3 regions of the Escherichia sp. B1147 genome follow, and region 3 is predicted to be linked to each of the others. Evidence: predicted binding sites of a transcription regulator. Region 3 holds the regulator's gene; each other region holds the start of a gene.
What was found. The regulator Fur, encoded in region 3, represses iron uptake genes when iron is present. The targets are predictions, from matches to a motif close to ATAATAATGAGAACNACTATCAA.
Positions count from the first base shown of each region.

Region 1: a site for Fur is predicted at 4,737-4,759, ahead of A9180_RS04110 (Nramp family divalent metal transporter). Genes of this name have one in related genera too.
Region 2: a site for Fur is predicted at 5,343-5,365, ahead of feoA (ferrous iron transporter A). Genes of this name have one in related genera too.

Region 1 is NZ_LFHY01000005.1:192,021-202,912, forward strand. It holds gene A9180_RS04085 (YfeC-like transcriptional regulator) at 1-227, opposite strand, end outside; tRNA gene A9180_RS04090 (tRNA-Ala) at 448-523, shown strand; tRNA gene A9180_RS04095 (tRNA-Ala) at 563-638, shown strand; gene A9180_RS04100 (sensor domain-containing phosphodiesterase) at 846-3,035, shown strand; gene nupC (nucleoside permease NupC) at 3,263-4,465, opposite strand; gene A9180_RS04110 (Nramp family divalent metal transporter) at 4,801-6,039, shown strand; gene ypeC (DUF2502 domain-containing protein YpeC) at 6,183-6,509, opposite strand; gene A9180_RS04120 (ion channel protein) at 6,624-7,880, opposite strand; gene glk (glucokinase) at 8,085-9,050, shown strand; gene A9180_RS04130 (PTS fructose transporter subunit IIB) at 9,269-9,595, shown strand; gene A9180_RS04135 (PTS fructose transporter subunit IIC) at 9,617-10,864, shown strand; gene ypdF (aminopeptidase) at 10,879-10,892, shown strand, end outside.
Region 2 is NZ_LFHY01000008.1:60,464-71,355, forward strand. It holds gene envZ (two-component system sensor histidine kinase EnvZ) at 1-1,125, opposite strand, end outside; gene ompR (two-component system response regulator OmpR) at 1,122-1,841, opposite strand; gene greB (transcription elongation factor GreB) at 2,069-2,545, shown strand; gene A9180_RS07655 (Tex family protein) at 2,642-4,963, shown strand; gene feoA (ferrous iron transporter A) at 5,477-5,704, shown strand; gene feoB (Fe(2+) transporter permease subunit FeoB) at 5,721-8,042, shown strand; gene feoC ([Fe-S]-dependent transcriptional repressor FeoC) at 8,053-8,289, shown strand; partial or broken gene A9180_RS07675 (Rpn family recombination-promoting nuclease/putative transposase) at 8,493-9,137, shown strand; gene A9180_RS07680 (RNA-guided endonuclease InsQ/TnpB family protein) at 9,252-10,382, shown strand; partial or broken gene A9180_RS23855 (transposase) at 10,436-10,669, shown strand; gene bioH (pimeloyl-ACP methyl ester esterase BioH) at 10,698-10,892, opposite strand, start outside.
Region 3 is NZ_LFHY01000012.1:73,198-84,089, forward strand. It holds gene kdpE (two-component system response regulator KdpE) at 1-267, shown strand, start outside; gene pgm (phosphoglucomutase (alpha-D-glucose-1,6-bisphosphate-dependent)) at 443-2,083, opposite strand; gene seqA (replication initiation negative regulator SeqA) at 2,112-2,657, opposite strand; gene ybfF (esterase) at 2,842-3,606, shown strand; gene ybfE (LexA regulated protein) at 3,746-4,039, shown strand; gene fldA (flavodoxin FldA) at 4,179-4,709, shown strand; gene uof (fur leader peptide) at 4,919-5,005, shown strand; gene fur (ferric iron uptake transcriptional regulator) at 4,998-5,444, shown strand; gene chiQ (ChiQ/YbfN family lipoprotein) at 5,710-6,042, opposite strand; gene chiP (chitoporin ChiP) at 6,092-7,498, opposite strand; gene glnS (glutamine--tRNA ligase) at 7,946-9,610, opposite strand; gene nagE (PTS N-acetyl glucosamine transporter subunit IIABC) at 9,841-10,892, opposite strand, start outside.

The sequences.
Region 1 (10,892 bases), on a different contig from region 3:
GTATCGCCAGACAGTTCAGGTGCTTCCCTCTGACCGTCCGGGCGTTCTGCATTACGAATATATTCACGAACTTGTTTATTGATGTGAATCAGTCGGGCCTTGCCACCCTGGACACCTGGTTTTGGTGATGTCGTCCAGCCTTGCTTGCGTACCCATTTATTAATGGTCTGGCGGCTATAACCGGTCAGCCTGGCAAGTTCATCTGGCGTCATCCTCTCCTTGAACATAACAATTCCCTGAATGATTGCGGGTCTATTAGTGGTTCATTTTATAACACCACTTTACAAGAAACCGTGACAGGAATAACTACTGAATGCGAGCGACTATCCAAAATAGTTCATTTGCCTGATTTTTCAGCGATTGAAACTACGCGTTGCAATTTGCCGTTGACACATTCAGGCGGAATTCATATGATGCCGCCCGTCAACTCGACAAGCTTTACGTGATGGGGCTATAGCTCAGCTGGGAGAGCGCTTGCATGGCATGCAAGAGGTCAGCGGTTCGATCCCGCTTAGCTCCACCAAATTTTGCACCCAGCAAATTTGGTACGTAAACGACTCGTGGGGCTATAGCTCAGCTGGGAGAGCGCTTGCATGGCATGCAAGAGGTCAGCGGTTCGATCCCGCTTAGCTCCACCAAATTTCAAACCCTCGCTGCGAAGCGGGGGTTTTTTGTCTCTGCTTTTTGCCGCTTTTGTAATACCGTCTACGCCCCAGGTTAGTGTCGCCTGGTGGGAACATCATTGGATGAAATATCGGCAACGGGCCAGTCCCTGTTTGCTTCGCGATGCGAATAAACTTATTATTTGTGTGCCTTAAACCCCGATCAGTGAGAGTAGTGTACTCATGTTTGTGGAGCATAACCTGATAAAAAATATCAAGATATTTACTCTAGCGTTTACGCTCACCGTGGTACTTATTCAGCTATCCCGTTTTATCTCGCCACTTGCTGTTATCCATTCCAGCTATATCTTTCTGGCGTGGATGCCACTGTGCGTAATGCTATCCATATTCTTTATCTTCGGCTGGCGCGGTGTCGTTCCCGTATTAAGTGGAATGTTTTGCACCAATCTGTGGAATTTTCATCTCTCATTTTTGCAAACTGCCGTCATGCTTGGCAGCCAGACGTTCGCTGTGCTGTGTGCCTGTGCAATATTACGCTGGCAGTTGGGAACGCGTTGGCGCTATGGATTGACCACCCGAAACGTCTGGCAACGTCTCTTCTGGCTTGGTTTGGTGACGCCGATCGGCATCAAGTGCAGCATGTATCTCGTGGGCAGGTTCTTTGATTTCCCACTAAAGATATCGACCTTTTTCGGCGATGCCGACGCGATTTTCACGGTCGTTGATTTACTAAGTCTTTTCACCGCAGTGTTGATTTACAACATGCTCTTTTACTATCTCACTCGCATGATTGTAAGTCCGCACTTTGCGCAGATATTGTGGCGCAGGGATATTGCGCCGTCGCTGAATAAAGAGAAACGCACATTTACCTTAAGTTGGCTGGCGGCTCTTAGCGTTCTGCTACTTTTGATGTGTACGCCTTATGAAAACGACTTTATCGCCGGTTACCTGGTACCGGTTTTCTTTATCATCTTTACCCTTGGTGTCGGTAAACTTCGCTATCCGTTTTTAAATCTTACCTGGGCTGTATCGACGCTTTTCCTCCTGAATTACAACCAGAATTTTTTACAAGGGGTGGAAACAGAATATTCGCTGGCATTTATTCTTGCGGTGCTGATTTCCTTTAGCGTTTGCCTGCTTTACATGGTACGCATTTATCATCGGAGCGAATGGCTTAACCGTCGCTGGCATTTGCAGGCGCTGACCGATCCGTTAACGCTATTACCCAACTTTCGTGCACTGGAGCAATCGCCGGAGCAAGAGGCAGGTAAGAGTTTTTGCTGTCTGCGCATTGATAATCTTGAGTTTATGAGTCGCCATTACGGGTTAATGATGCGCGTTCATTGTATTCGCTCAATTTACCGTACATTGCTGCCATTGATGCAGGAAAACGAAAAGTTGTATCAATTGCCGGGGAGCGAATTGCTGTTGGTACTGACCGGGCCGGAAACGGAAGGGCGGTTACAGCATATGGTTAACGTTCTCAACAGTCGGCAAATCCACTGGAACAACACCGGGCTGGATATGGGCTACGGTGCTGCCTGGGGACGTTTTGACGGTAACCAGGATACCCTGCAGCCAATGCTGGGGCAGTTAAGCTGGTTGGCGGAACAATCCTGCGTTCATCATCACGTGCTGGCGTTGGATAATCGAGAGGAGATTGCATCCGGGCAGACAACCAAACAGGTGTTGTTACTCAATACAATCCGTAAGGCGTTAGATAAGGGGGATTTGCTGCTCTATGCCCAGCCAATTCGCAACAAGGATGGAGAAGGTTACGATGAAATCCTTGCGCGTCTGAAATACGACGGCGGCATAATGACGCCTGATAAATTTTTGCCGCTTATTGCCCAATTTAACCTTAGCGCGCGATTCGATTTACAGGTGCTGGAATCCCTGTTGAAGTGGCTGGCAACTCACCCTTGTGACAAAAAAGGGCCGCGTTTTTCGGTCAATTTAATGCCGCTCACTCTGCTGCAAAAGAATATCGCCGCGCGGATTATTCGTCTGTTTAAACGTTACCGTGTCTCCCCGGCGACTGTGATTATTGAGATCACCGAGGAGCAGGCGTTTTCTAACGCAGAAAGCAGTATGTACAATATTGAACAACTGCATAAGTTTGGCTTCCGTATTGCGATTGATGATTTTGGCACCGGCTATGCCAACTACGAACGGTTAAAGCGTTTGCAGGCTGATATCATCAAGATTGATGGCGTCTTCGTTAAGGATATCGTCACTAATACACTTGATGCGATGATAGTGAGATCAATTACCGATCTGGCGAAAGCTAAGTCATTGAGTGTGGTCGCGGAGTTTGTCGAGACGCAACAGCAGCAGGCATTATTGCATAAGCTCGGGGTGCAATATCTGCAAGGGTATTTAATTGGTCGCCCGCAACCATTAGTTGATTAACAGGCGTAAAAATGCCGGGGAATTATCCCCGGCATTTGAGGCTGATGACAAACAAAAATTGCCTGATGCGCTGCGCTTATCAGGCCTACATGGGAATCACAATCTATTGAATTTGCGTTGTTTCGTAGGCTGGATAAGGCGTTTACGCCGCATCCGGCATAAACAAAACGCACTTTGTCAACAAACTGAAGCCGGGGAATTATCCCCGGCTTTTTTAATGGATTAGCTTACAGTACCAGTGCTGCGATTGACGCAGACAACACACTCACCAGCGTAGAGCCGTAAACCAGTTTCAGACCGAAGCGAGAAACCACGTTACCTTGCTCTTCGTTCAGGCCTTTAACTGCACCCGCGATAATCCCGATAGAAGAGAAGTTAGCGAAGGATACCAGGAACACAGAGAGAATACCTTCAGCACGCGGAGAGAGCGTGGAAGCAATTTTCTGCAGATCCATCATCGCAACGAACTCGTTGGAAACCAGTTTGGTCGCCATAATACTGCCTACCTGCAGTGCTTCACTGGAAGGAACACCCATCACCCATGCAATTGGATAGAAGATGTAGCCCAGAATACCCTGGAAGGAGATGCTATAGCCAAACCAGCCAGTCACGGTAGCAAACAGAGCGTTCAGGGCTGCAATCAGGGCGATAAAGCCGATCAGCATCGCGGCAACGATAATGGCTACTTTGAAGCCTGCCAGAATGTATTCACCCAGCATTTCGAAGAAGCTCTGGCCTTCGTGCAGGTCGGACATCTGAATGTTTTCTTCGCTGGCATCAACACGGTAAGGGTTGATCAGCGACAGCACGATAAAGGTGCTGAACATGTTCAGTACCAGCGCAGCAACGACGTATTTTGGTTCCAGCATGGTCATGTATGCGCCAACGATGGACATAGAAACGGTGGACATCGCCGTTGCTGCCATGGTGTACATACGATTACGGGAGATTTTGCCGAGGATATCTTTATAGGCGATAAAGTTTTCAGACTGACCCAGAATCAGGGAGCTGACGGCGTTAAAGGATTCCAGTTTGCCCATGCCGTTGACTTTGGAGAGCAGGAAACCAATTGCGCGGATAATCACCGGCAATACGCGAATATGCTGGAGAATACCGATCAGCGCAGAGATAAAGACGATTGGGCACAGCACTTTCAGGAAGAAGAAGGCCAGGCCTTGATCATTCATGCTACCAAAGACGAAGTTAGTCCCTTCGTTGGCAAATCCGAGCAGTTTTTCGAACATTTCGGAGAAGCCTTTCACGAAGCCCAGACCAACGTCGGAGTTCAGGAAGAACCACGCCAGTAACACTTCGATAACAAGCAATTGAATAACATAACGGATACGAATTTTTTTGCGGTCGCTGCTTACCAGCAGTGCGAGAATCGCAACAACGGCAAGTGCCAGTACAAAATGAAGGACGCGGTCCATATTTGCTCCAAATATGAGGCAGGTTAAATTTCCGTGCACATTCTATGTAACATGGGTAAGGAAAACGAGATCTGACACACACTATAATGACGTCCTGTGACAAGCTTCAAAAATAGTGAGCTGTCATACATTTCTGCTATGTTGTGTATGGAAGCTGAAAGTTATGTAAATGTGCTAATATTAAACATAACCATAACATTCAAGTCATCAATCTTTTCGTAGCCATAATCCTGGTCTATCAGAAAAATCACCACAACCCATTTAAATGAATTTGATAATCATTCTCGTTTGACTTAGCATGAAACATAGCAAAGGCTATGTTTTAGAGGCACAAGATGATGAACTATCGCGTTGAGAGTAGCAGTGGTCGGGCGGCGCGCAAGATGAGGCTCGCATTAATGGGACCTGCGTTCATTGCGGCGATTGGTTATATCGATCCCGGTAACTTTGCGACCAATATTCAGGCGGGCGCCAGCTTCGGCTATCAGCTGCTGTGGGTGGTTGTCTGGGCCAACCTGATGGCGATGCTGATTCAGATCCTCTCGGCCAAACTCGGGATTGCCACTGGTAAAAACCTGGCGGAACAAATTCGCGATCACTACCCACGTCCGGTGGTCTGGTTCTATTGGGTCCAGGCGGAAATTATTGCGATGGCGACCGATCTGGCGGAATTTATTGGTGCGGCGATCGGTTTCAAACTCATTCTTGGTGTTTCTTTATTGCAGGGGGCGGTGCTGACAGGTATTGCCACTTTCCTGATTTTAATGCTGCAACGTCGCGGGCAAAAACCGCTGGAGAAAGTGATTGGTGGGCTTCTGTTGTTTGTCGCGGCGGCTTACATTGTTGAGCTGATTTTCTCCCAACCAAATCTGGTGCAGTTGAGTAAAGGCATGGCGATACCGAGTTTACCGTCCTCGGAAGCGGTCTTCCTGGCGGCTGGCGTGTTAGGGGCGACGATTATGCCGCATGTGATTTATCTTCACTCTTCGCTCACCCAGCATCTACACGGTGGTTCACGCCAGCAACGTTACTCAGCGACCAAATGGGATGTGGCGATCGCCATGACCATCGCTGGCTTTGTCAATCTGGCGATGATGGCAACGGCTGCTGCAGCATTTCACTTTTCTGGTCATACTGGTGTTGCTGATCTTGATGAGGCTTACCTGACGCTGCAACCGCTGTTAAGCAATGCAGCGGCAACGGTTTTTGGTTTAAGTCTGGTGGCTGCGGGGCTTTCGTCAACGGTAGTGGGTACGTTGGCAGGGCAGGTGGTGATGCAGGGATTCATTCGCTTTCATATCCCGCTGTGGGTACGCCGTACGGTAACCATGCTGCCGTCATTTATTGTCATTCTGATGGGATTAGATCCGACACGGATTCTGGTTATGAGTCAGGTGCTGCTCAGTTTTGGTATTGCTCTGGCGCTGGTGCCGCTGCTGATTTTCACCAGTGATAGCAAGCTGATGGGCGATCTGGTGAATAGCAAATGGGTAAAACAAATCGGCTGGATGATTGTGGTGTTGGTGGTAACGCTGAATATCTGGTTGCTGGTAGGAACGGCGTTGGGATTGTAGTTGAATGCGCGTCGCATCTGGCACCACTGGCGGATGCGGCGTAAAACGCCTTATCCGCCCTACGTGTTAAATGGAGCGGGTTTGTAGGCCTGATAAGACGCGCTAGCGTCGCATCAGGCATTGTGCTCCATTGGCGAATGTGTTTAATGGCGATGCCCGTGACCCCGGCCTTTTCCACGATGATCATCACGGTCGCGCCAGCCTTCACGATAGCCACGCTCATACGCTTTACGCTTATCCCAGCCACGGTGATAGCCATTATCATGACGCCACCAGCGGTTTTTACGCCATTCATAATTACGGTGCCAGTAGTCACGATCGCGCCAGTGACCACCGTCCCAGTAGTTACCATAATGATCGCGATCGCCAATTTGTAATTTAATTGATGGCAGTAAGGTAATTTCACCTGCGTTTGCTGCAAGCGGGGTAAATGCCATCAGGGCGGCCGCCAGAAACAGTGACCTGAACATTGTTATTCTCCTTCACGATCGAAGCCGTCAGCGGCCTGTTAACGCAATATTACGGGGAGGTAAAGCCCCGTTTCATCGCCATAACTCTTAAATCATAAGGGAGAGCATTTTTTGCTAAAGGTTATCGTGGGGGGGCTGTTGCTCTGGACGATTTACGATCATCATCGGTTTCCCTGCCAGTAATAGCCATGCCGGAAGCATGACGATACACAGTAGTGGTAACAATGTGGAATCGGGTACAACGACCGCCGCCATAAACAAACTTAGCCAGCCATCGCGCGTTACTACCAGTACGAGGCCGAGAATAGCGCAGGAGACGGTAATGGCCGCCGGAACTGCGGGGACGTGCGCATGTAGCATCAATCCTAACGCTACGCCGACAAATACCGCCGGGAAAATTCGCCCGCCGCGAAACCCGCTGGCGGCGGCAATGACCAGGGCTGCAAGTTTGATTACCGCCAGCAAAAAGTAATCACTGGTGCTGAAGGCCTGATTTGTCACCATCTGCTGCATCTCGTCCAGCCCTTTAAATAGCGAAATCGGCCCACCAATAACTCCCAAAATACCGAGAATAAACCCGCCAACCCCCAGCATGAGGACCGGATTTTTAATCTGATGCATCATCGCGTGCAACCGTGGGAAACACCAGACTGCAATCATACCCGCCGCAATGGCGATCGCCGTCACAATTGCACCACTGATGATGTCTGCCAACTGCATCTGTCCGTAATGCGCAATGGGCAGTGAAAAATGAGGATGGAAAAATAATCCGGTGGTAAGCGCACCAGCTGCTGCCGCCATTAACGGCGTAAAAAGACGATCCCATAGCGGGACTTCACTACTGCCATTTAAGGTTTGCGAAAAAATCAACGCCGCCGCAACAGGCGTGCCAAACAGCGCGCCGATAGTTCCGGCAGAGGCTAAAATAGTCCACTCCATGCGGTTCACTCGTGGTAACAGACGCGCGCCAATCGCTACCGCGAGGGCGATATTGATGGTCATGATTGGATGTTCCGGCCCGAGACTGACGCCGCCAGCAAGACCGAGAATTAATGCTACGATAAGTCCAGGTAGCGCAGAGGGGGGAACTGGCGCACCAATCAGCGCTTCACTGGCAGGATCCGGCCCGGCATGGCCCCGGCTGAAACGGATGACTAGCCCTACAGCCGCCCCCGTCAGCGTTAATATGCCGATGATCCAGAGCGGTGAATCCTGGGCTATCCCCAGAGTTCCCGGCAGTCGTTGCCAGAGCAGATTCTGTAATACCGAGGCGATTTTCATCACCGCAATCAGAATAAGACTGGACGCAATCCCAATTGCCAGGGCGGGGAGCGATAATAACAACATGGTTCTGGCTCGCGGATGAAGCATGTTCTATTCCTTTATGCGGGTTCAGATACTTAGTTTGCCCAGCTTACACAAAGGCATCGCTGCAATTGGTGCTGAAACGATAAAGTAATTGTGTGACCCAGATCGATATTTACAGGGAGCCCGCCTTTACGGCGTTGTTGTTATGCCCCCATGAATTTACAGTGTGAGAAAGAATTATTTTGACTTTAGCGGAGCAGTAGAAGAATGACAAAGTATGCATTAGTCGGTGATGTGGGCGGCACCAACGCACGTCTTGCTCTGTGTGATATTGCCAGTGGTGAAATCTCGCAGGCTAAAACCTATTCAGGGCTTGATTATCCCAGCCTGGAAGCGGTCATTCGCGTTTATCTTGAAGAGCAAAAAGTCGAGGTGAAAGATGGCTGCATCGCCATTGCTTGCCCAATTACCGGTGACTGGGTGGCGATGACCAACCATACCTGGGCGTTCTCGATTGCCGAAATGAAAAAGAATCTCGGTTTTAGCCACCTGGAGATTATTAACGATTTTACGGCGGTTTCGATGGCGATCCCGATGCTGAAAAAAGAGCATCTGATCCAGTTTGGCGGCGCAGAACCGATTGAAGGCAAACCTGTCGCGGTGTACGGTGCCGGGACAGGGCTTGGGGTCGCACATCTGGTCCATGTCGATAAACGCTGGGTAAGCTTGCCAGGCGAAGGCGGTCACGTTGATTTTGCGCCAAACAGTGAAGAAGAAGCCATTATTCTTGAAATACTGCGCGCAGAAATTGGCCATGTCTCGGCTGAACGCGTGCTCTCTGGCCCTGGTTTGGTGAATCTGTATCGCGCGATTGTGAAAGCGGACAACCGCCTGCCGGAAAATCTCAAGCCGAAGGATATTACCGAACGCGCGCTGGCCGACAGTTGCACCGATTGCCGTCGTGCGTTGTCACTGTTTTGCGTCATTATGGGGCGTTTTGGCGGCAATCTGGCGCTCAATCTCGGAACATTTGGCGGTGTCTATATTGCGGGCGGTATCGTTCCGCGTTTCCTTGAGTTCTTCAAAGCCTCCGGTTTCCGTGCTGCATTTGAAGATAAAGGGCGCTTTAAAGAATATGTCCATGATATTCCGGTGTATCTTATCGTCCATGACAATCCGGGCCTTCTCGGCTCCGGTGCACATTTACGCCAGACCTTAGGCCACATTCTGTAAATCCTTCCTGTTATATCGGGAGGTGACTCTCCCGATAATCTTTTAAATCATATAGTTAATTCAATTTTTCTTTGTGTCTCCTCACAAGGCCGACCTGCGTCACACTTCCGCACTACGGGATTAATTCTCCAGTAAATGCATTATTTATCTGGTAACGGCAATTTGTTTTGCACGTTCATAATTTCATTTGTCAACTATAAACGAACGAGGAAATAACGATGAGTAAGAAACTGATTGCCTTATGTGCCTGCCCGATGGGCCTGGCTCACACTTTTATGGCTGCCCAGGCGCTGGAAGAAGCGGCGGTGGAAGCCGGTTATGAAGTGAAAATTGAAACTCAGGGCGCGGATGGCATCCAGAACCGCCTGACGGCGGAGGATATCGCCGAAGCGACCATCATCATTCATTCCGTGGCAGTTACACCAGAAGATAACGAACGTTTCGAATCACGCGACGTTTATGAAATCACTTTGCAGGACGCAATTAAAAACGCTGCGGGCATCATCAAAGAAATCGAAGAGATGATTGCCGCTGAACAACAGTAATATTCGACAGGGATAATTGTTATGGCCATTAAAAAACGCAGTGCAACCGTTGTGCCTGGCGCATCCGGTGCGGCAGCGGCAATTAAGAATCCGCAGGCCTCTAAAACCAGCTTCTGGGGTGAACTCCCGCAGCATGTGATGTCAGGGATTTCACGCATGGTGCCGACCTTAATTATGGGCGGTGTGATCCTCGCTTTCAGCCAGTTGATTGCTTATAGCTGGCTAAAAATTCCCGCTGACATTGGCATTATGGATGCACTTAATAGCGGGAAATTTTCCGGTTTCGACCTCTCCTTACTGAAATTTGCCTGGCTGTCGCAGTCCTTCGGCGGCGTGTTGTTTGGTTTTGCTATTCCGATGTTTGCCGCTTTTGTGGCGAACTCCATTGGCGGCAAACTGGCGTTCCCGGCTGGGTTTATCGGCGGGTTGATGTCTACCCAGCCCACGCAACTGCTGAACTTCGATCCCAGCACTATGCAATGGGCGACCTCTTCACCAGTTCCGTCTACCTTCATTGGTGCGCTGATTATTTCCATCGTCGCGGGTTACCTCGTGAAATGGATGAACCAGAAAATCCAGTTGCCGGATTTCCTGTTAGCGTTCAAAACCACATTTTTGCTACCGATTCTTTCCGCCATTTTTGTCATGCTGGCGATGTATTACGTGATCACGCCGTTTGGTGGCTGGATCAACGGCGGGATCCGTACTGTGCTGACCGCAGCAGGTGAGAAGGGCGCGCTGATGTACGCAATGGGTATTGCGGCGGCGACCGCAATAGACCTCGGTGGTCCAATCAACAAAGCGGCAGGTTTCGTTGCTTTCAGCTTTACCACTGACCACGTATTACCAGTTACCGCGCGTTCTATCGCTATTGTTATTCCGCCGATTGGTCTGGGTCTGGCGACCATTATCGACCGCCGTTTAACCGGAAAACGTCTGTTCAGTGCCCAGCTTTATCCGCAGGGTAAAACCGCGATGTTCCTGGCGTTTATGGGGATCAGTGAAGGTGCCATTCCGTTTGCGCTGGAAAGTCCCATCACCGCCATTCCGTCCTATATGGTTGGCGCGATTGTCGGCTCTACCGCCGCTGTCTGGCTGGGCGCAGTGCAATGGTTCCCTGAATCAGCAATCTGGGCGTGGCCGCTGGTGACTAACCTGGGCGTCTACATGGCGGGGATCGCGCTGGGGGCAATCATTACCGCGCTGATGGTGGTGTTCCTGCGTCTGATGATGTTCCGCAAAGGCAAATTGTTAATCGATAGCCTGTAAGAAGGACAATCCAGATGACATTACTCGC
Region 2 (10,892 bases), on a different contig from region 3:
GCCGTCATCTTCCACCTGGAACCAGGCGCGATTTGGCTCGGTGCCGCTGCTGACTTTGATCCAGCCATTGCCATAGCGGGCGGCGTTCACCACCATATTCGCCACCGCACGTTTGATCGACAGTGGGTGCATTTTCACCTCAATACTGCCGGGATAAAGCGCGGTATCAATTTCCCGCTCATAGCCACTTTCGGCGGCAATAACCTCACCGAGCACCGCATTAAGATCCGCCAATTCCATCGGCATCTCCTGCCCGGTGCGCAGGTAGTCGATAAACTGCTCAATGATGGCGTTACACTCTTCGATATCTTTATTGATCGATTCTGCCAGGTAGCCATCCTGCTCGCTCATCATCTCGGTCGCCAGGCGAATACGCGTCAGCGGCGTGCGCAGGTCGTGGCTTACCCCCGCCATCAGCAGCGTGCGGTCATCCGCCAGTTGCTTGACGCCAGCCGCCATATGGTTGAAGGCACGGGTAACCGAACGCACCTCCGAAGCGCCATACTCACGCAGCGGCGGCGGAATAATCCCCTTACCCACCTGCAAAGCTGCATGTTCGAGATCAACAAGGGGTCGGTTCTGAATACGAATAAACAGCCACGCGCCACCTATCGCCAGCAGCATTATCGCCAGCGTATAGCGGAACAGCGGGGAGAAATCGCCCTGATGAATTTCGGTCAGCGGCACGCGCACCCAGATATTGGGCGACAGCCAGGTTTTCAGCCAGACGACAGGCGAACTTTTGTTGACCTCGACGCGGACTTCCGTCGGGCCGCCAAGCTGCTGCGCCATCTGATGGCTTAAGAATTCATAGTGTTGCGCCCAACGCAGCCCGGCCTCTTCGGCAGCTTCGTTGGAATAGAGGGAGATCCCCAGCTCACGGTAGATCTCCCGACGGAAAGCGGGAGGCACAACCAACTGCGTGCCGTCCTCCAGTTGCAGTTTATCGGTCATCAACATACGGACTTCGTAAGCGAGGACTTTATTAAACTGCTGGAGGCTCGGCAAAATCGCGAAGTTCAGCACCACCAGATAAGTCGTCACCAGGCTGACGAACAGCAAGGTGACGATGAGCAATAACGTGCGGGCAAATGAACTTCGTGGCGAGAAGCGCAATCGCCTCATGCTTTAGAACCGTCCGGCACGAAGACGTAGCCCAGACCCCAGACGGTCTGAATGTAACGCGGATGCGCCGGATCTTCTTCCACCATGCGACGCAGACGCGAGATCTGCACGTCGATAGAACGTTCCATTGCGGAATATTCACGGCCACGGGCAAGATTCATCAGCTTATCACGGGAGAGCGGCTCACGTGGATGGCTGACCAGCGCCTTCAGTACCGCAAATTCACCGCTGGTAAGCGGCATCGGTTCATCTTCGCGGAACATTTCACGCGTACCCAGGTTAAGTTTGAACTTACCGAAAGCAATCACCGCTTCTTCCTGCGACGGCGCGCCCGGCAGTTCGTTCGCCTGACGACGCAGTACCGCACGGATGCGGGCCAGCAATTCACGCGGGTTAAACGGTTTTGGAATGTAATCGTCAGCACCAATTTCCAGGCCAACGATACGGTCAACTTCTTCTCCTTTCGCCGTCACCATAATGATCGGCATCGGGTTACTCTGGCTACGAAGACGTCGGCAAATCGACAAGCCATCTTCACCAGGTAACATCAAATCCAGTACCATAAGATGGAAAGATTCACGAGTCAGCAGGCGATCCATCTGTTCTGCATTAGCGACGCTTCGAACCTGGAAGCCTTGTTCGGTGAGATAACGCTCCAGCAGCGCGCGCAGGCGCATGTCGTCATCGACCACCAGAATCTTGTAGTTCTCTTGCATTGTTTGTACTCCCAAAGGTTCGCAACAATTTGTAAGCGTGTATTCTTAAAAAAGCTTACGTTCGCCACCAGCTAAATCTGGTATGAATTTCAGCCTAAATTGTTACAAAGCATATTAAACAGCAGGTTAAGTATACAATTTATTCGGCGAAACATTATTGATTCTGTTGATATGATCACGTTATACCCAATGTGCGCATTATTAAACAGACAAAGGGAATCAACGAGATGAAAACGCCCCTGGTTACCCGGGAAGGGTATGAAAAACTCAAACAAGAGCTAAATTATCTCTGGCGCGAAGAGCGCCCGGAAGTCACAAAGAAGGTGACCTGGGCCGCGAGTCTGGGTGACCGCAGCGAAAATGCTGACTATCAGTATAATAAAAAGCGCCTGCGTGAAATCGACCGTCGTGTGCGCTATCTCACTAAATGCATGGAAAATCTCAAAATCGTCGATTACTCGCCCCAGCAGGAAGGCAAAGTTTTCTTTGGCGCGTGGGTAGAGATTGAAAACGATGATGGCGTTACTCACCGTTTTCGTATCGTCGGCTACGATGAAATCTTTGGCCGTAAAGATTACATCTCTATCGATTCCCCGATGGCCCGCGCATTACTGAAAAAAGAAGTGGGCGATCTGGCGGTGGTGAATACCCCTGCCGGGGAAGCAAGCTGGTATGTTAATGCCATCGAATACGTGAAACCGTAAGGAAGAGTCTTAACCTCCTGTCAATGGCTGGCATTTTTGCCAGCCAGTCCGTATAACTATCCCCTGATTTTTGATCCGAAAAGATGAACTCAAACCATGATGAATGATTCGTTCTGCCGCATTATTGCGGGTGAAATTCAGGCGCGCCCGGAACAGGTTGAAGCCGCCGTTCGCCTGCTTGACGAAGGGAATACCGTGCCGTTTATCGCACGTTATCGTAAGGAAATCACCGGCGGTCTGGATGACACGCAGTTGCGTAATCTGGAAACGCGTCTGGGATATCTGCGCGAGCTGGAAGAGAGACGTCAGGCTATTCTCAAGTCCATTTCTGAGCAAGGTAAACTCACCGACGAGCTGGCGAATGCCATCAATGCCACCTTGAGCAAAACCGAACTCGAAGACCTCTACCTGCCTTACAAACCCAAACGTCGTACCCGCGGGCAAATCGCTATTGAAGCAGGGCTTGAGCCATTGGCTGATCTGCTGTGGAACGATCCTTCACACACGCCAGAAGTTGCCGCTGCGCAATATGTTGATGCCGATAAAGGCGTGGCAGATACCAAAGCCGCACTGGACGGCGCGCGTTATATCCTGATGGAACGTTTTGCCGAAGATGCAGCCCTGTTGGCTAAAGTGCGTGATTATCTGTGGAAAAACGCGCACCTGGTGTCCACCGTGGTGAGCGGTAAAGAAGAGGAAGGGGCAAAATTCCGCGACTATTTCGATCATCACGAACCGCTGTCAACGGTGCCTTCTCACCGTGCGCTGGCGATGTTCCGTGGTCGTAACGAAGGCGTACTCCAGCTTTCGCTGAATGCCGATCCGCAGTTCGACGAACCACCGAAAGAGAGCTATTGCGAGCAAATCATCATGGACCACCTCGGCTTGCGCCTGAACAATGCCCCGGCGGATAGCTGGCGCAAAGGCGTGGTGAGCTGGACCTGGCGCATCAAGGTGCTGATGCACCTGGAAACCGAACTGATGGGTACCGTGCGCGAACGTGCGGAAGATGAAGCAATTAACGTCTTTGCCCGTAACCTGCACGATCTGCTGATGGCAGCCCCAGCCGGGCTGCGTGCGACGATGGGCCTCGATCCGGGTCTGCGTACCGGGGTAAAAGTGGCGGTGGTCGACGCAACCGGCAAACTGGTCGCAACCGATACCATTTATCCACACACCGGACAGGCCGCAAAAGCGGCGATGACCGTTGCCGCCTTGTGTGAAAAACATAATGTTGAACTGGTGGCGATCGGTAACGGTACGGCTTCCCGCGAAACCGAGCGTTTCTATCTCGACGTGCAGAAGCAGTTCCCGAAAGTTACCGCGCAGAAAGTGATCGTCAGCGAAGCAGGCGCATCGGTTTACTCCGCTTCCGAACTGGCGGCACAGGAGTTCCCGGACCTCGATGTTTCTCTGCGTGGCGCGGTATCTATCGCTCGTCGTTTGCAGGATCCACTGGCAGAACTGGTGAAAATCGATCCGAAATCTATCGGCGTGGGCCAGTATCAACACGACGTCAGCCAGACGCAGTTGGCCCGCAAGCTGGATGCGGTAGTGGAAGACTGTGTAAACGCCGTTGGCGTCGATCTGAACACAGCGTCCGTTCCGCTGTTAACTCGCGTAGCGGGCCTGACGCGCATGATGGCGCAAAACATCGTTGCCTGGCGCGATGAAAACGGTCAGTTCCAGAACCGTCAGCAGCTGTTAAAAGTGAGCCGTCTGGGGCCGAAAGCCTTCGAGCAGTGCGCGGGCTTCCTGCGGATTAACCACGGCGATAACCCGCTGGACGCGTCTACCGTTCACCCGGAAGCCTATCCGGTGGTGGAACGTATTCTGGCGGCAACGCAGCAGGCGCTGAAAGATCTGATGGGTAACAGCAGCGAACTGCGTAACCTGAAAGCCTCTGACTTTACCGATGAGAAATTCGGTGTGCCGACAGTAACCGACATCATCAAAGAGCTGGAAAAACCGGGCCGCGACCCACGTCCTGAGTTTAAAACCGCTCAGTTTGCCGATGGCGTCGAGACAATGAACGACCTGCAACCGGGCATGATCCTCGAAGGTGCGGTGACCAACGTCACTAACTTTGGCGCGTTTGTCGATATCGGCGTGCATCAGGACGGGCTGGTTCACATCTCTTCCCTGTCGAACAAGTTTGTGGAAGATCCGCATACCGTGGTGAAAGCGGGCGACATTGTGAAGGTGAAAGTGCTGGAAGTGGATCTTCAGCGTAAACGTATCGCCCTGACCATGCGTCTGGACGAGCAGCCTGGCGAAACCAACGCCCGTCGCGGCGGCGGTAACGATCGCCCGCAAAACAGCCGCACGGCAGCCAAACCACGCAGTCGTGAAGCGCAGACTGCCGGTAATAGCGCAATGATGGATGCGCTGGCAGCAGCAATGGGCAAAAAGCGTTAAACGCCTCGATGGGCAAACGTAAACTTGCCGATGAGCAAGCTTATCGGGCCTACGGTTCAATCATTGTTATTTAAATTTGTGCGAAATCGTAGGCCAGATAAGGCGTTCACGCCGCATCTGGCAACTCACAACGAGCATCTTGCCTGACATAAAAATGCAGGAGATTATTTCCTGCATTTTTATTTCACATCTAAACGCACAACATATTCCCGCCAATATTTATCACGGCATTAACAACTGAAACCTTAAACAAACATTAACCCACCTTAATAATTCGCCATTCGAATTTTATTTCGACCCAGATATAACCTTGAGCCACATCAACATTGAGGCAGATTATTATCTAAACCAACATTCGCACACATTTTAAGTATTGCTGATAGAAACCATTCTCATTATCATTGTACTGTTGATTATTTAATCTCTCCTTCGTTGGCAAATCATCTGGTCCCATGTCGCTGTCAAACGCCCCATGAGGTAGTTATCCAGTTAATGAGAAACAAGTAGGCACCTATGCAATACACTCCAGATACTGCGTGGAAAATCACTGGCTTTTCCCGTGAAATCAGCCCGGCATATCGTCAGAAACTGCTTTCTCTGGGCATGTTACCTGGCTCCTCGTTCAACGTGGTGCGCGTTGCCCCACTTGGCGACCCCATTCATATCGAAACCCGTCGTGTGAGCCTGGTATTACGCAAAAAAGATCTGGCCTTATTAGAAGTGGAAGCGGTTTCCTGTTAATACAGTGAGAATAACAATGAAAAAATTAACCATTGGCTTAATTGGTAATCCAAATTCTGGCAAGACAACCTTATTTAACCAGCTCACCGGCGCACGTCAGCGTGTAGGAAACTGGGCTGGCGTTACCGTCGAACGTAAAGAGGGTCTGTTCTCTACCACCGATCATCAGGTCACGCTGGTGGATCTACCCGGCACCTATTCTCTGACCACCATTTCATCTCAGACGTCGTTGGACGAGCAAATCGCCTGCCACTACATTTTGAGTGGCGACGCCGACCTGCTGATTAACGTGGTGGATGCGTCAAACCTTGAGCGTAACCTTTACCTGACGCTGCAACTGCTGGAACTCGGCATTCCCTGCATCGTAGCGCTGAACATGCTCGACATTGCCGAGAAGCAAAATATTCGTATTGAAATTGATGCGCTGTCGGCACGTCTTGGCTGCCCGGTGATCCCGCTGGTTTCCACGCGTGGCCGCGGTATCGAAGCGCTCAAGCTGGCGATCGATCGCTATAAAGCCAACGAAAATGTGGAGCTGGTGCATTACGCCCAGCCGCTGCTCAACGAAGCCGACTCACTGGCAAAAGTGATGCCGTCCAACATCCCGCTCAAACAGCGTCGCTGGCTGGGCCTGCAAATGCTGGAAGGTGATATTTACAGCCGCGCTTACGCCGGTGAAGCGTCGCAGCATCTGGATGCCGCCCTCGCCCGTCTGCGTAATGAGATGGACGATCCGGCACTGCATATTGCCGATGCGCGTTACCAGTGTATTGCTGCTATCTGCGATGTGGTAAGCAACACGCTGACGGCAGAACCCAGTCGCTTCACCACGGCAGTGGATAAAATCGTGCTCAACCGTTTCCTCGGCCTGCCGATCTTCCTCTTTGTGATGTACCTGATGTTCCTGCTGGCTATCAACATCGGCGGTGCGTTACAGCCGTTGTTTGACGTTGGTTCCGTAGCGCTGTTTGTGCATGGTATTCAGTGGATTGGCTATACGCTCCACTTCCCGGACTGGCTGACTATCTTCCTCGCCCAGGGCCTGGGGGGTGGTATTAACACCGTGCTGCCGCTGGTGCCGCAGATCGGCATGATGTACCTGTTCCTCTCCTTCCTCGAAGACTCAGGGTATATGGCGCGCGCGGCATTTGTGATGGACCGTTTGATGCAAGCGTTGGGCTTGCCGGGGAAATCCTTTGTGCCGTTGATCGTCGGCTTCGGTTGTAACGTGCCGTCGGTGATGGGTGCACGAACTCTTGATGCTCCGCGTGAACGCCTGATGACCATTATGATGGCCCCGTTTATGTCCTGCGGCGCGCGTCTGGCTATCTTCGCGGTCTTTGCAGCAGCCTTCTTCGGACAGAATGGCGCGCTGGCAGTCTTCTCGCTGTATATGCTTGGTATTGTGATGGCGGTGCTGACTGGCCTGATGCTCAAGTACACCATCATGCGCGGTGAAGCGACGCCGTTTGTCATGGAACTGCCGGTCTACCACGTGCCACACGTTAAGAGTCTGATTATCCAGACCTGGCAGCGTCTGAAAGGCTTCGTGATGCGCGCAGGTAAAGTGATCATCATCGTCAGCATTTTCCTTAGCGCCTTCAACAGCTTCTCATTGAGCGGGAAAATCGTCGATAACATCAACGATTCGGCGCTGGCTTCCGTTAGCCGTGTGATCACCCCTGTCTTCAAACCGATTGGCGTACATGAAGATAACTGGCAGGCAACGGTTGGCCTGTTCACGGGCGCAATGGCGAAAGAAGTGGTGGTGGGTACGCTCAACACCCTCTACACCGCAGAAAATATTCAGGACGAAGAGTTCAATCCGGCAGAATTTAACCTCGGTGAAGAGCTGTTCAGCGCGGTTGATGAAACCTGGCAGAGCCTGAAAGACACCTTCAGTCTTAGCGTACTGATGAACCCAATTGAAGCCAGCAAAGGAGACGGCGAAATGGGTACCGGAGCGATGGGCGTGATGGATGAAAAATTTGGCAGCGCGGCTGCAGCATACAGCTATCTGATTTTCGTTCTGCTGTATGTACCGTGCATCTCGGTGATGGGTGCTATTGCTCGTGAATCAAGCCGTGGCTGGATGGGCTTCTCCATCCTGTGGGGGCTGAATATCGCTTACTCGCTGGCAACGTTGTTCTATCAGGTTGCCAGCTACAGCCAGCACCCAACCTACAGTCTGGTATGCATTCTGGCGGTTATCCTGTTTAACATCGTTGTTATCGGTTTGCTGCGCCGCGCGCGTAGCCGGGTAGATATCGAACTGCTGGCAACGCGCAAATCGGTAAGCAGTTGCTGTGCAGCCAGCACCACCGGCGATTGCCACTAAGGATACAGCAATGGCTTCGCTCATTCAGGTGCGTGATTTGCTGGCGTTACGGGGCCGTATGGAAGCGGCCCAGATAAGCCAGACATTGAACACTCCACAGCCAATGATTAACGCCATGCTGCAACAGCTGGAAAGTATGGGCAAAGCGGTGCGGATTCAGGAAGAACCTGACGGCTGCCTCTCTGGCAGTTGTAAAAGCTGCCCGGAAGGCAAAGCCTGTCTGCGTGAGTGGTGGGCGTTGCGTTAACCTTGTTTCACTGCCTGTTTTGAAAGCCCGGTATGCTTTTGCAACCGGGCTTTTTTGCGTGCGGTTTTCCATAAAAATGCAACTCTTGCAGCATGGCGTAAATTCCTCTGAAAGCGCCTCGCAGGGATGACAACTGGCTAATGCGTAGATGTGGAGCAGCGCGTAGAGTCGCGGAATTCAAAGAAAACAGGTGAAGGAACGCCATGAGCAAAAAGCAGAGTTCTACCCCACACGACGCGCTATTCAAACTCTTTTTACGCCAACCAGACACGGCGCGTGATTTTCTTGCGTTCCATTTACCGGCATCCATTCACGCGCTCTGTGATATGAAAACCCTCAAGCTGGAGTCGAGCAGCTTTATTGATGACGATCTGCGTGAAAGCTATTCCGACGTGCTGTGGTCGGTGAAAACGGAGCAAGGACCGGGATATATCTATTGTCTGATTGAACATCAAAGCACCTCAAACAAACTGATCGCTTTTCGCATGATGCGTTACGCCATTGCCGCAATGCAAAACCACCTTGATGCCGGATACAAAACGTTGCCGATGGTGGTGCCATTGTTGTTTTACCACGGCATTGAAAGCCCCTATCCCTATTCACTGTGTTGGCTGGATTGTTTCGCCGACCCCAAACTGGCGAGACAGCTCTATGCCTCTGCATTTCCGCTGATTGATGTCACCGTCATGCCTGATGATGAAATCATGCTGCACCGACGCATGGCGTTGCTGGAGTTAATTCAAAAACATATACGCCAACGCGACCTGATGGGGCTGGTAGAGCAAATGGCCTGCTTATTAAGTAGTGGGTACGCTAATGACAGACAAATCAAAGGGCTGTTTAATTACCGATATTGCGCGTAAAGCCTCGCCCTATCGGGCGGGGATATAAGCGCGGTAACTACGTAACATTTTTGACCTTCATTAATACGACTTACAAATTTCAGAGTATTTAGTAAGACTATGAAACGCGCCTATAAATACAGATTCTATCCAACACCCGATCAGGTTGAGCTTTTGGCTCAAACGTTCGGGTGCGTGCGTTTTGTCTATAACTCGATTCTCCGCTGGCGCACTGACGCCTGGTACGAACGGCAGGAGAAGATCGGCTATCCTCAAGCCGATAAGCGGCTGACTGCGATTAAAGCCATGCCAGAATATTCATGGCTGGGCGATGTATCAGCCGTGCCGCTCCAGCAAGCCATACGTCACCAACAAACAGCGTTTTCAAACTTCTTCGCTGGACGTGCCAAATACCCGACATTCAAAAGCAAGCGCCATAAACAGGCCGCTACCTTCATGAATACGGCGTTTAAATACCGTGATGGCAAGCTGTATATGGCAAAGAGCAAAGCGCCGTTAGATGTGCGCTGGAGTCGCGCTCTACCGTCTGCGCCATCCTCGATCACCATTTCCAGAGACGCTGCCGGACGATATTTCGTGTCCTGCCTCTGCGAGTTTGAACCTGTATCACTGCCGATCACTGCTAAAACGGTCGGTATTGATGTTGGTTTAAAAGATTTGTTCGTCACTGATGCCGGATTCAGACAAAGCAATCCCCGCCATACCGCTAAATACGCGGCACGCCTGGCGCTGCTACAGCGCCGACTAAGCAAAAAGGCCAAAGGCTCGAAGAACCGCGCCAAAGCCCGCTTAAAGGTGGCCCGACTCCACGCGAAAATTGCCGATTGCCGGCTGGATGCCTTGCACAAGACAACCCGCAAACTGATTAACGAAAACCAGGTTGTTTGCGTCGAATCTCTTAAGGTGAAAAACATGATCCGCAACCCGTCGCTATCCAAAGCGATAGCAGACGCGAGCTGGAGCGAACTGGTGCGCCAGCTCCGGTACAAAGGCGAATGGGCAGGGCGGTCAGTAGTCGCAATCGCCCCATTTTTCCCGTCCTCAAAACGCTGTAGCTGTTGTGGCTTCACCATGCAAAAAATGCCTCTTGATGTGCGGAAATGGCACTGCCCTGAATGCGGCGCAGATCATGACCGTGATATCAATGCGGCCCGTAATATAAAAGCGGCGGGACTCGCCGTGTTAGCTTGTGGAGAGCCTGTAATTCCTAAACCGCTTAACGCGGCTTAGGTTCGGCTCCGCGAAACAAGAATCCCCGCCCATTTGGGCTGGGAGTAAGTCAAATACTGCAAACCGGCGATGCGGTACGTTTTAACGATTTTATCGACGGCGTTGCTGAACATTCACCAAAACACAAGGAGAGTTTAATGACTATTGCGGAAAGATTGCGGCAGGAGGGGGAGCAATCCAAAGCCTTGCATATAGCCAAAATAATGCTTGAGTCCGGAGTCCCTCTTGCGGACATCATGCGCTTTACTGGGGTGTCAGAAGAAGAGTTGGCTGCGGCGAGTCAGTAAAGTTCTGCCTCGCCATTTCAAATGCTGCCTACACCCTCTGCGTCAACGCCACCAGCTGCTGACAAAACTCGTCCGGATGCGAAATAAACGGCGCATGGGCCGCTTTGGCGAAGATATATGACTCGCTGTGCGGCCAGAGTTCATCCAGCATCGGCACCACTTTGCGCGGCACCAGACCGTCGAGATAACCATACAATCGTAAAAACGGCATGGGTACGTGTTG
Region 3 (10,892 bases):
TTAGCCGCCCGGGTGATTCACCGTGGCGAAGAAGAAGTGCATTTAACGCCGATAGAATTCCGTCTGCTGGCCGTGCTGCTCAACAACGCCGGAAAAGTACTCACCCAGCGCCAGTTACTCAACCAGGTGTGGGGACCAAACGCGGTCGAACACAGTCACTATTTGCGTATTTATATGGGGCATCTGCGTCAAAAACTGGAACAAGATCCGGCTCGTCCTCGCCATTTTATTACCGAAACCGGGATTGGGTATCGGTTTATGCTTTAGGGGGCTGAATTGCCGGATGCGGCGAAAATGCCTTATCCGGCTTACAAAATCTCGCAAATTCAATATATTGCACTATCTTCGTAGGCCTGGTAAGCGTAGCGCATCAGGCAGTTATGTGTTTGTTATAAGTAAAAAGGGCGATCTTCCGACCGCCCTTTTTTATTACTTTCTGTGATTACGCGTTTTTCAGAACTTCGCTAACAATCTCAACCGCTTCTTTCTCGATCTGCTTGCGATGTTCCTCACCAAGGAAGCTTTCGCAATAAATCTTGTATGCGTCTTCCGTGCCTGACGGACGCGCGGCGAACCAGCCGTTGTCGGTCATCACTTTCAGGCCGCCGATAGAAGCACCGTTGCCAGGCGCTGCGGTCAGGCGCGCGGTGATCGGGTCGCCTGCCAGAGTGCTGGCGCTCACCATTTCTGGAGACAGCTTAGACAGTGCCGCTTTTTGTGCAGAAGTCGCGGCTGCCTGCAAACGGTTGTAGCTCGGCGCACCAAAGCGTTTTGCCAGTTCGTTGTAGTGTTCCTGCGGGTTCTTACCGGTGACAGCGGTGATTTCCGCCGCCAGCAGACACATGATGATGCCGTCTTTATCGGTTGACCACGGCGTACCGTCGAAACGCAGGAACGACGCGCCCGCGCTCTCTTCGCCGCCAAAGCCAAAGCTGCCGTCGAACAGACCATCAACAAACCATTTGAAACCTACCGGGACTTCTACCAGCTTGCGGCCCAAGTCATTGACCACGCGGTCAATCATCGCAGAAGAAACCAGCGTTTTACCGACGGCAACATCTTTGCCCCACTGCGGACGATGCTGGAACAGGTAGTTGATTGCCACCGCCAGGTAGTGGTTCGGATTCATCAAACCTGCTGGAGTGACGATACCGTGACGGTCATAATCCGGGTCGTTAGCAAACGCCAGGTCGAACTTATCACGCAGTGCCAGCAGGCCCGCCATCGCACACTCGGAGGAGCAGTCCATACGGATCGCACCGTCTTTATCAAGGTGCATAAAGCGGAACGTTTGATCGACCTGATCGTTAACGATGGTCAGGTTGAGGTTGTAATACTCGCCAATGCGCTTCCAGTATTCGATACCTGAACCGCCCAGCGGATCGACTCCCAACGTCAGGCCCGCTTTCTGAATCGCCGCCATATCGACGATATCCGCCAGACCTTCTACGAACGGTTGCACCAGATCTTGCTCTTTCACATGACCGGATGCCATCGCTTCGTCGAGGGAGATACGCTTCACGCCTTTCAGGCCATCGGTCAGCAGTGCGTTAGCTCTGTCTTCCACCACTTTGGTGACGTTGGTATCAGCCGGGCCGCCATTTGGCGGGTTGTATTTGATACCACCATCTTCCGGCGGGTTATGGGACGGCGTAATCACGATACCATCGGCCAGCGGCCCACCTTTTTTATTGTGAACCAGAATGGCGTTAGAGACGGCAGGCGTCGGAGTGAAGCCATTGTTTTCCTGCACAATAACGTCTACCCCGTTCGCTGCCAGCACTTCCAGTACAGAAATAAACGCAGGTTCGGACAGGGCGTGAGTATCTTTACCCACATAGCAAGGGCCAGTGATGCCGTTTTTCGCCCGTTCTTCGGCAATCGCCTGAGCAATAGCCAGAATGTGCGGCTCGTTAAAGCTATGGCGCGCTGCACTGCCACGGTGACCGGAAGTACCGAATTTCACCGCGTGCTCCGCATTCCCTGCTTCTGGTTTCAGTACATAATATTGCGCCGTCAGTTGGGCGACGTTTATCAAATCACTCTGCTGTGCAGGTTGACCTGCACGATTGTGGATTGCCATTGCTTTGTCCTTTATCTGCAACGTTGTTTTAAATTGTCCCGCAAACCTTTTCAATCAATTCCGCCGGGAATTGCATCGACTGCATGATGTGTTCAATCATGCTGCATTTACGGCCAGTGTTAGTGTTGGTGATCACCCAATACGGCGTGCCTGGCACATGCTTCGGCTTGGTCTGATTACCATTTTTCAGCAGCGTCTGTTCATCTGCTGCAAAGTAAACGCGCGTGCGGCCGTGCAACGATTCCGTTGCCTCGGCAAACGCCTGGGCGTCAAGAGAATATAGTGTAGACAACAACAGCATAAAGCGGTTGACCGCGCGCTTCTGCTCTGCGTATTCATCGGAAAGCAGAAGTTCACGCATTGCGCGTACTTTGTCTTTAATCGTTTTGATCGGCTTCGCTTCGACGATAGCAGGCGACGCAATGCGAACCTCTTTCGTCACCGGAGCAGCAGGCTGTGATGCGGCGGAAAATTTCAACATACGCCGTAAAATGTCGGATGCGCTCTCGCCGATATGCTTAGTGTGGCTGGCAATATAGCTGTAGAGTTCATCATCAACTTCAATCGTTTTCATCTTAATCCAGTGCGGTGTCTTAGCTGAATACAAGTCGCCGGGAGTATATGAATAAATCCCGGCAGCGGATAGCGTCAAGCCTGGCGTGCAGAAAAAATCGGATTAAACCTTATTTATTGCAGCCCTGTGGCACAATGGTCAACATAATACCCTAACCCAACTACACGAAAAAAAGAACTTTGCCATGAAATTGAATATCCGCGCGCAATCTGCACAAAATCAGCATAATAATTCTCCCATCGTCCTCGTCCACGGGTTGTTTGGCAGCCTTGACAATCTCGGCGTGCTGGCGCGCGACCTGGTAAACGATCACAATATCATCCAGGTTGATATGCGTAACCACGGACTTTCGCCTCGAGATCCGCACATGAATTACCCGGCGATGGCCCAGGATCTTGTTGATACTCTGGATGCGCTGCAGATCGATAAGGCGACATTTATTGGTCATTCAATGGGTGGTAAAGCTGTGATGGCACTGACCGCGTTGGCGCCCGACCGCATCGAGAAACTGGTAGCGATCGATATCGCGCCGGTGGATTATCACGTACGCCGTCATGATGAAATTTTCGCAGCTATCAACGCGGTCAGTGGCTCCGACGCGCAAACGCGCCAACAGGCCGCTGCTGTGATGCGCCAATATATTAATGAAGAGGGCGTGATTCAATTCCTGCTGAAATCTTTTGTTGACGGTGAGTGGCGTTTTAACGTGCCAGTATTATGGGATCAGTATCCACATATTGTTGGCTGGGAGAAAATTCCGGCATGGAACCACCCAGCTCTGTTTATTCCTGGCGGCAATTCCCCGTATGTTACTGAACAGTATCGTGATGATTTGCTGGCGCAATTCCCGCAAGCACGAGCGCATGTTATTGCAGGCGCGGGTCATTGGGTACACGCAGAAAAACCAGATGCTGTGCTGCGGGCTATCCGTCGCTATCTTAATGATTAACGCAACTGATTAAAAACCCAGCGTCCGCGCGGCATTCCGCGCGTGGGCGTTGGCGAGATTCCTCACGCTGTTGTATTATGGCGGGCTATCCATCCGGGCAGGCGCCTGGCTGATTGTTTCCCCCGAAGTCACCAAGATCATGGCCAAAGAACAAACGGACCGTACGACATTAGATCTGTTCGCGCACGAGCGTCGACCGGGACGACCGAAAACCAATCCGCTTTCGCGCGATGAACAGCTGCGTATTAATAAACGCAATCAGCTAAAACGCGACAAAGTACGTGGCCTTAAGCGTGTCGAACTGAAGCTGAATGCGGAAGCTGTCGAGGCGCTGAACGAGCTGGCGGAGTCACGTAATATGAGCCGTAGCGAACTGATCGAAGAGATATTGATGCAGCAACTGGCGGCGCTGCGTAATCAGGGCATCGTTTAATTATCCACTTTCGTGTAGCACAGTGTGCAGTCCTGCTCGTTTGCTGATTCCGCAAGACTGCCTGTTCTGCTATGATTGCCTTTATCCGTGGGCAATTTGCCACCCCCATTTCAATAAGTTTCAAGAGGTTATTTCACTCATGGCTATCACTGGCATCTTTTTCGGCAGCGACACCGGTAATACCGAAAATATCGCAAAAATGATTCAAAAACAGCTTGGTAAAGACGTTGCCGATGTCCATGACATTGCAAAAAGCAGCAAAGAAGATCTGGAAGCTTATGACATTCTGCTGCTGGGCATCCCAACCTGGTACTATGGCGAAGCACAGTGTGACTGGGACGACTTCTTCCCGACTCTCGAAGAAATTGATTTCAATGGTAAACTGGTTGCACTGTTTGGCTGTGGCGACCAGGAAGATTACGCAGAATATTTCTGCGACGCCTTAGGCACCATTCGTGACATCATTGAACCGCGCGGCGCGACCATCGTCGGTCACTGGCCAACTGCGGGCTACCATTTCGAAGCATCAAAAGGTCTGGCGGATGATGACCATTTTGTCGGCCTGGCTATCGACGAAGACCGTCAGCCAGAACTGACCGCCGAGCGTGTAGAAAAATGGGTAAAACAAATTTCTGAAGAACTGCATCTCGACGAAATTATCAATGCCTGATGTACTGCGGTGTAGACTCATGTCTACGCCGTATTAATAGATAATGCCAATCAAAATAATTGCTACAAATTTGTAACTTTTGCCGGTGTGCCTGTACAATGTCCCGGTATTCAAGTGGCCTTGCCAACGTAAATGTAAGCTATGCCACGTTTTTATTAACAATATTTGCCAGGGACTTGTGGTTTTCATTTAGGCGTGGCAAATCTATAATGATACGCATTATCTCAAGAGCAAATTCTGTCACTTCTTTTAATGAAGTGAACCGCTTAGTAACAGGACAGATTCCGCATGACTGATAACAATACCGCCCTAAAGAAAGCTGGCCTGAAAGTGACGCTTCCACGTTTAAAAATCTTGGAAGTTCTTCAGGAGCCGGACAACCATCACGTCAGTGCGGAAGATTTATACAAACGACTGATCGATATGGGTGAAGAAATTGGTCTGGCTACGGTATATCGCGTACTGAACCAGTTTGACGACGCCGGTATCGTCACCCGCCACAATTTTGAAGGCGGTAAATCCGTATTTGAACTGACCCAACAACATCACCACGATCACCTGATCTGCCTCGACTGCGGAAAGGTTATTGAATTTAGTGATGAATCTATCGAAGCGCGTCAGCGTGAAATCGCCGCGAAGCATGGCATTCGCCTGACTAACCACAGTCTTTATCTCTACGGTCACTGCGCCGAAGGCGATTGCCGCGAAGATGAGCACGCGCACGAAGGCAAATAAGTCAGCCTGAATGAGAAAAAGCCAACCTGCGGGTTGGCTTTTTATTATTGGCATAGTGCGATTTGTTCGTGCCGGATGCGGCGTGAACGCCTTATCCAGCCTACAAATCCTCTCAAATTCAATATATTGCACGAAAAGGTAGGCCTGATAAGCGCAGCGCATCAGGCAATTTAGCATTTACCATAAGTCTCAAGCCAACCTGCGGGTTGGCTTTTTTATACAAAGGAAATAAGAAAAGCGAGAGTTACAGTCTGCGTTTTTTTCTTTACTGTGTAGCGTTATTACTGCGAATTTCCTGCCAGACCTTATCACAATCGGCTTTCACCGCCTGGTCGTTGCCAGTTTGCGTCGCGCGTAGGCACTCCTGATAATCCAGCACGCGTACACTTTCCTGGTTGGCAAACTGCTGATGCTGTTTCTCTTTCTTCAGCTCATTTAACACACTCTGGCAGGCTTCAATTTTTTCTGGCGAGCCTTGTGCGGTGTTGATACAGGCGCTGTACGCCTCTTTCAGGCGGCTATCTTCCTGTGGCGCGGTTGATTGCGCACAAGCCACCAGACCCGATGCCATCATGGCGATGAGAATCAGTTTTTTCATAGCGAATTCCTCAAACGTGCGGCAGGCAAAAAACCTGCCGCGTCTGGCATCAGAAAATGGTGAACGGAGCGATAACCATAAATTTCACGTCACGCTCATCCTGGAATATGTTGCCGTAACCGCCGCCCCAGCTTGGGATATCGGAGTGATTGTCGTATTCGGTGAAGTGCAGTTTGAACATCGTGCCTTTAGCGCGACCATCCTGAATGGTGTAGACCGCATCCAGACTGTAAGCAGACTCTTCGATAGTCCGGTTCTTGTCATAATACGCATCCGGACTGCTCTGCCAGGTTGCAGGTTTCGCATCCCACGCATAAACATAAGAAGCGCCGATGGCGAAGCCGGGAAGATTCCAGTTTTTCAGATCATACATCGCACCAAAGAAGACCGCTTTTTCGCCGTTGGCGTTAAAGTCAGAGCGGTTATCCCACCAGATATCCAGGCGACCGTTTGAAGAGGCGTAAGTTGGGGTCATACGTTGCAGGAAGTATCCCTGCTGCCCATCGGCTTTCACCCAGGTGCCTTCCAGGCGCAAGTCCACCACGTCAGCAGCCCGGTAGCCAAAGGTCAACGCCTGCAACCAGGCGGTGCCGTCGTAAAGATCGTTGACGCTGCGATCGTCAACTTTGTCGCGCGTACCGTAGAATTGGTAGCTGGTGGTTAACGGGCTACCGGCGATATCAAATTTGTAGCTGGCTTTGGCAAAATACTGATCGATATAACCTTCAGCCTGACCAAATGCCGCTTCCAGCACGAAGTTATTTTTGAAGTTGTATTTCGCGCCGAGGGAGTGCAGATAATCAACTTTGGTGGTTTTATCGTTCTGATAAAACTCATCCATTTCCAGATGCCACGGCGCTTTGTATTCGTTGGTCCACATGTAGGAAAAACTCAACGCTCCGGCATCGCCGTAATCAAAATTGGCACCGGCTTCTGCGCCCTGATAGGTACCCGGCATAAAGCTCCAGTGCGGCGCTAACAGCGTTTGACCCGTTGGCTGAATGTAACCTGCCCTCGCCCACACCGGGCCGTATTTAAATTTGGCCGCTGCTTTATACAGGCTTATACCGCTTTTGTCGCCGGACCAGTCTTCGTCATAGGCTTTATTACTTTTCGAAAACGCGATTTCGTTCGGGTGTGAGCTGTCGCCGTTTTCTGCCATTTCAATCGCCGTAAACGCGGCAATATCGAGCCCGAACATATCAGCAGCATAACCAGACTGAAAATCGAGGTTGGCGTTCCAGGTGGAGTGAGAAAGGTTGGTTTTGTATTTGTCCCCGTCGGTAACATCTTTACGGTCACGTTCACGCTGCCAGTAATAGATACCGCCGGTTAAGGTTGAATCGTCGATGAATCCTTCGGCGCGAGCCTCCGGCATTGCCATAAAGCCCGACATTGCTGTAACACCGGCGATAGCCAGCGCCAGCGTACTACGTTTGCCACTAAACGTACGCATGGGTTAATCCTCTTTGACGTATAAATTGCTGCACCAAAGGTGAACAGCGAAAAAAATAAAAATTAAAAAAGTAGCGTTGAGAAAAGTCTCGCTGACTACAGGAACAGACTATTTTTCGCGACGCGAATTATCAATCTCTTTCTGTAACGAGAATGTAAGAACATGAGCAACCGCACATATTTTGATGATTTTTGTTACAAGCTTTAAGTGTGAACCAGGAGAGCATGTAGAAGAAAAAATATGTGGCTTTCCAGTAAGATGAAAGCGGTTACATTTTAATTAATTATGATTTGTGATTTTAAATTTTTTTTATGGATAAATTACGATGTGGAATTAATTCGCGATGATAAGCAGAAAAAACGCCGCAGAGCGCGGCGTTTGGGATTGTTTGCATGTTTCTTGCCGGATGCGGCGTAAACGCCACATCCGGCCTGGCGAAACTTAAAATTACTCGCCAACCTTCGCCCAGGTATCACGCAGACCAACAGTGCGGTTAAATACCGGTTTTTCCGCTGTGGAATGGCGGCTGTCGAGGCAGAAGTAGCCTTCACGCTCAAACTGGAATGCTTTACCTGCCACCGCATCTTTCAGAGACGGTTCAGCAAAGCCCTGTTTGATGACCAGAGAATCCTGGTTAATCACCGACAGGAAATCATCCGCAGCGCCTGGATTCGGCACGCTGAACAGACGATCGTACAGGCGGATTTCAACCGGCAGCGCATGTGCCGCGCTTACCCAGTGAATAACGCCTTTGACTTTACGACCATCTGCCGGATCTTTGCTTAAAGTGTCGGCATCATAAGTACAGAAGATGGTGGTGATATTGCCTTCGGCATCTTTCTCCACGCGTTCCGCTTTAATCACGTAAGCATTACGCAGGCGCACTTCTTTACCCAGCACCAGACGCTTGTACTGCTTGTTGGCTTCTTCGCGGAAATCGGCGCGATCGATCCAAATCTCACCGCTAAACGGCACCTGACGGCTGCCCATTTCTGGTTTGTTCGGATGATTCGGCATGGTGACCATTTCGCCTTCGCCCTGATAGTTTTCGATAACCAGTTTCACTGGATCGATAACTGCCATTGCGCGCGGTGCGTTCTCGTTGAGATCTTCACGGATGCAGGATTCCAGCGACGCCATCTCAATGGTGTTGTCCTGCTTGGTCACGCCAATGCGTTTACAGAACTCACGAATAGAAGCCGCGGTGTAACCGCGACGACGCAGACCCGAAATGGTCGGCATACGCGGATCATCCCAACCTTCTACGTGCTTGTCGGTGACCAGCTGGTTCAGCTTACGCTTGGACATCACGGTGTATTCCAGATTCAGGCGCGAGAATTCGTACTGGCGCGGATGAACAGGAATGGTGATGTTGTCCAGTACCCAGTCGTACAGACGACGGTTGTCCTGGAACTCCAGCGTACACAGAGAGTGCGTAATGCCTTCCAGGGCATCGCTGATGCAGTGGGTGAAGTCGTACATCGGGTAGATGCACCACTTGTTGCCGGTCTGATGGTGTTCAGCAAACTTAATGCGGTACAGCACCGGATCGCGCATCACGATAAACGGCGAAGCCATGTCGATTTTCGCGCGCAGGCAGGCTTTACCTTCTTCAAAACCACCGGCACGCATTTTTTCGAACAGCGCCAGGTTCTCTTCAACGCTACGATCGCGGTACGGGCTGTTTTTACCCGGCTGAGTCAGGGTGCCACGATATTCGCGGATCTGTTCCGGCGTCAGCTCATCGACATACGCCAGGCCTTTATTGATCAGTTCAACAGCATAGGCGTGGAGTTGATCAAAATAATCCGAGGAGTAACGGACGTTACCAGACCAGTGAAAACCTAACCACTCAACATCGTTTTTGATCGACTCGACGTACTCGATATCTTCTTTTACCGGGTTAGTGTCGTCGAAACGCAGGTTGCACTGGCCTTTATAGTCCTGGGCGATCCCGAAGTTCAGGCAGATAGATTTCGCATGGCCAATATGCAGATAGCCATTCGGCTCCGGCGGGAAACGGGTGTGTACTGTGGTGTGCTTACCACTGGCCAGATCTTCATCGATGATCTGACGAATAAAGTTAGTCGGGCGGGCTTCTGCCTCACTCATCGTGGATTCCTCAAAGCGTAAACAACGTATAACGGCGTATGATCTTATAAGCGGGACAGGCTGACAACTGTTAGTTTTTTAAAATTGATAATCTAACAGAGATTATGGGGATGATTGATGAAAAAAAAAGCGGCAGAGAAGATCTCCACCGCTTGTCATTGTTGGATGCGACACTTAACGCGTCTTATCCAACCTACAGGCCTGATAAGAGGCATCAGGCATGAAGCAGATTACTTTTTGATTTCATACAGCGGCGTTTGCCCCGCCACAACATGACCCTGAGCTTTAATGATAAGGCCGCTGAAATCATCGATATTGCTGCAAACCACCGGGCTAATCATCGAACGGGCGTTAGCGTTCAGGTAATCCAGATCCATTTCCAGAATCGGTTGCCCTGCACTCACCTGCGCGCCCTCTTCCACCAGGCGTTTAAAGCCTTTACCTTCCAGCGCCACGGTGTCGATACCCATGTGGACTACGATCTCTGCACCTTTTTCGGTTTCCAGACAGAACGCGTGGTTGGTGTTGAAGATTTTCACGATAGTCCCTGCGGCTGGCGACACAACGATTTTATCCGTCGGTTTCACCGCCACACCGTCACCCACCGCTTTGCTGGCGAATGCTTCGTCTGGCACCTGATCCAGCGCCACAACATCGCCGGTAATTGGTGATACTAGTTCAACAATAGACACTGCATTTGATACAGCCTGTGGTTTCGCTACCGGAGTGGCAGTTGTCGGTGCAGCTTCAGCAGAAGCAGCAGCTACCGGGCCACGAGCAACGACTTTCTTCATCGCATCGCCGATGGATTCTGCTTTTGCACCAACAATCACCTGGATGGTCTGCTTGTTCAGTTTCACCACACCAGAGGCACCCAGACGTTTACACATTGCATCGTTGACGCGAGCTGAGTCAGCCACAGTCAAGCGCAGACGAGTAATGCAGGCATCAATCGCTTTCAGGTTGTCACTACCGCCAACCGCAGCAATATAGTTGGTCGCCAGTTGAGTCAGACCTTCTTCAGTGTTGCTGTTAGCTTCTTCAGTAACGATCTCGTCATCTTTATCTTCACGACCTGGCGTTTTCAGGTTGAACATGCGGATAACTGCACTGAACACCACGAAGTAGATAACGAAGAAGATAACGCCCATCACCAGCAGCATCCAGACGTTCTGGCTGGCTGCCGGCAGGTTATACATCAACGCATAGTCGATAGCGCCCGCAGAGAAGGAGAAACCCGCGTGGATCCCCAGCAACGTTGCCACAAACAGGCTGATACCCG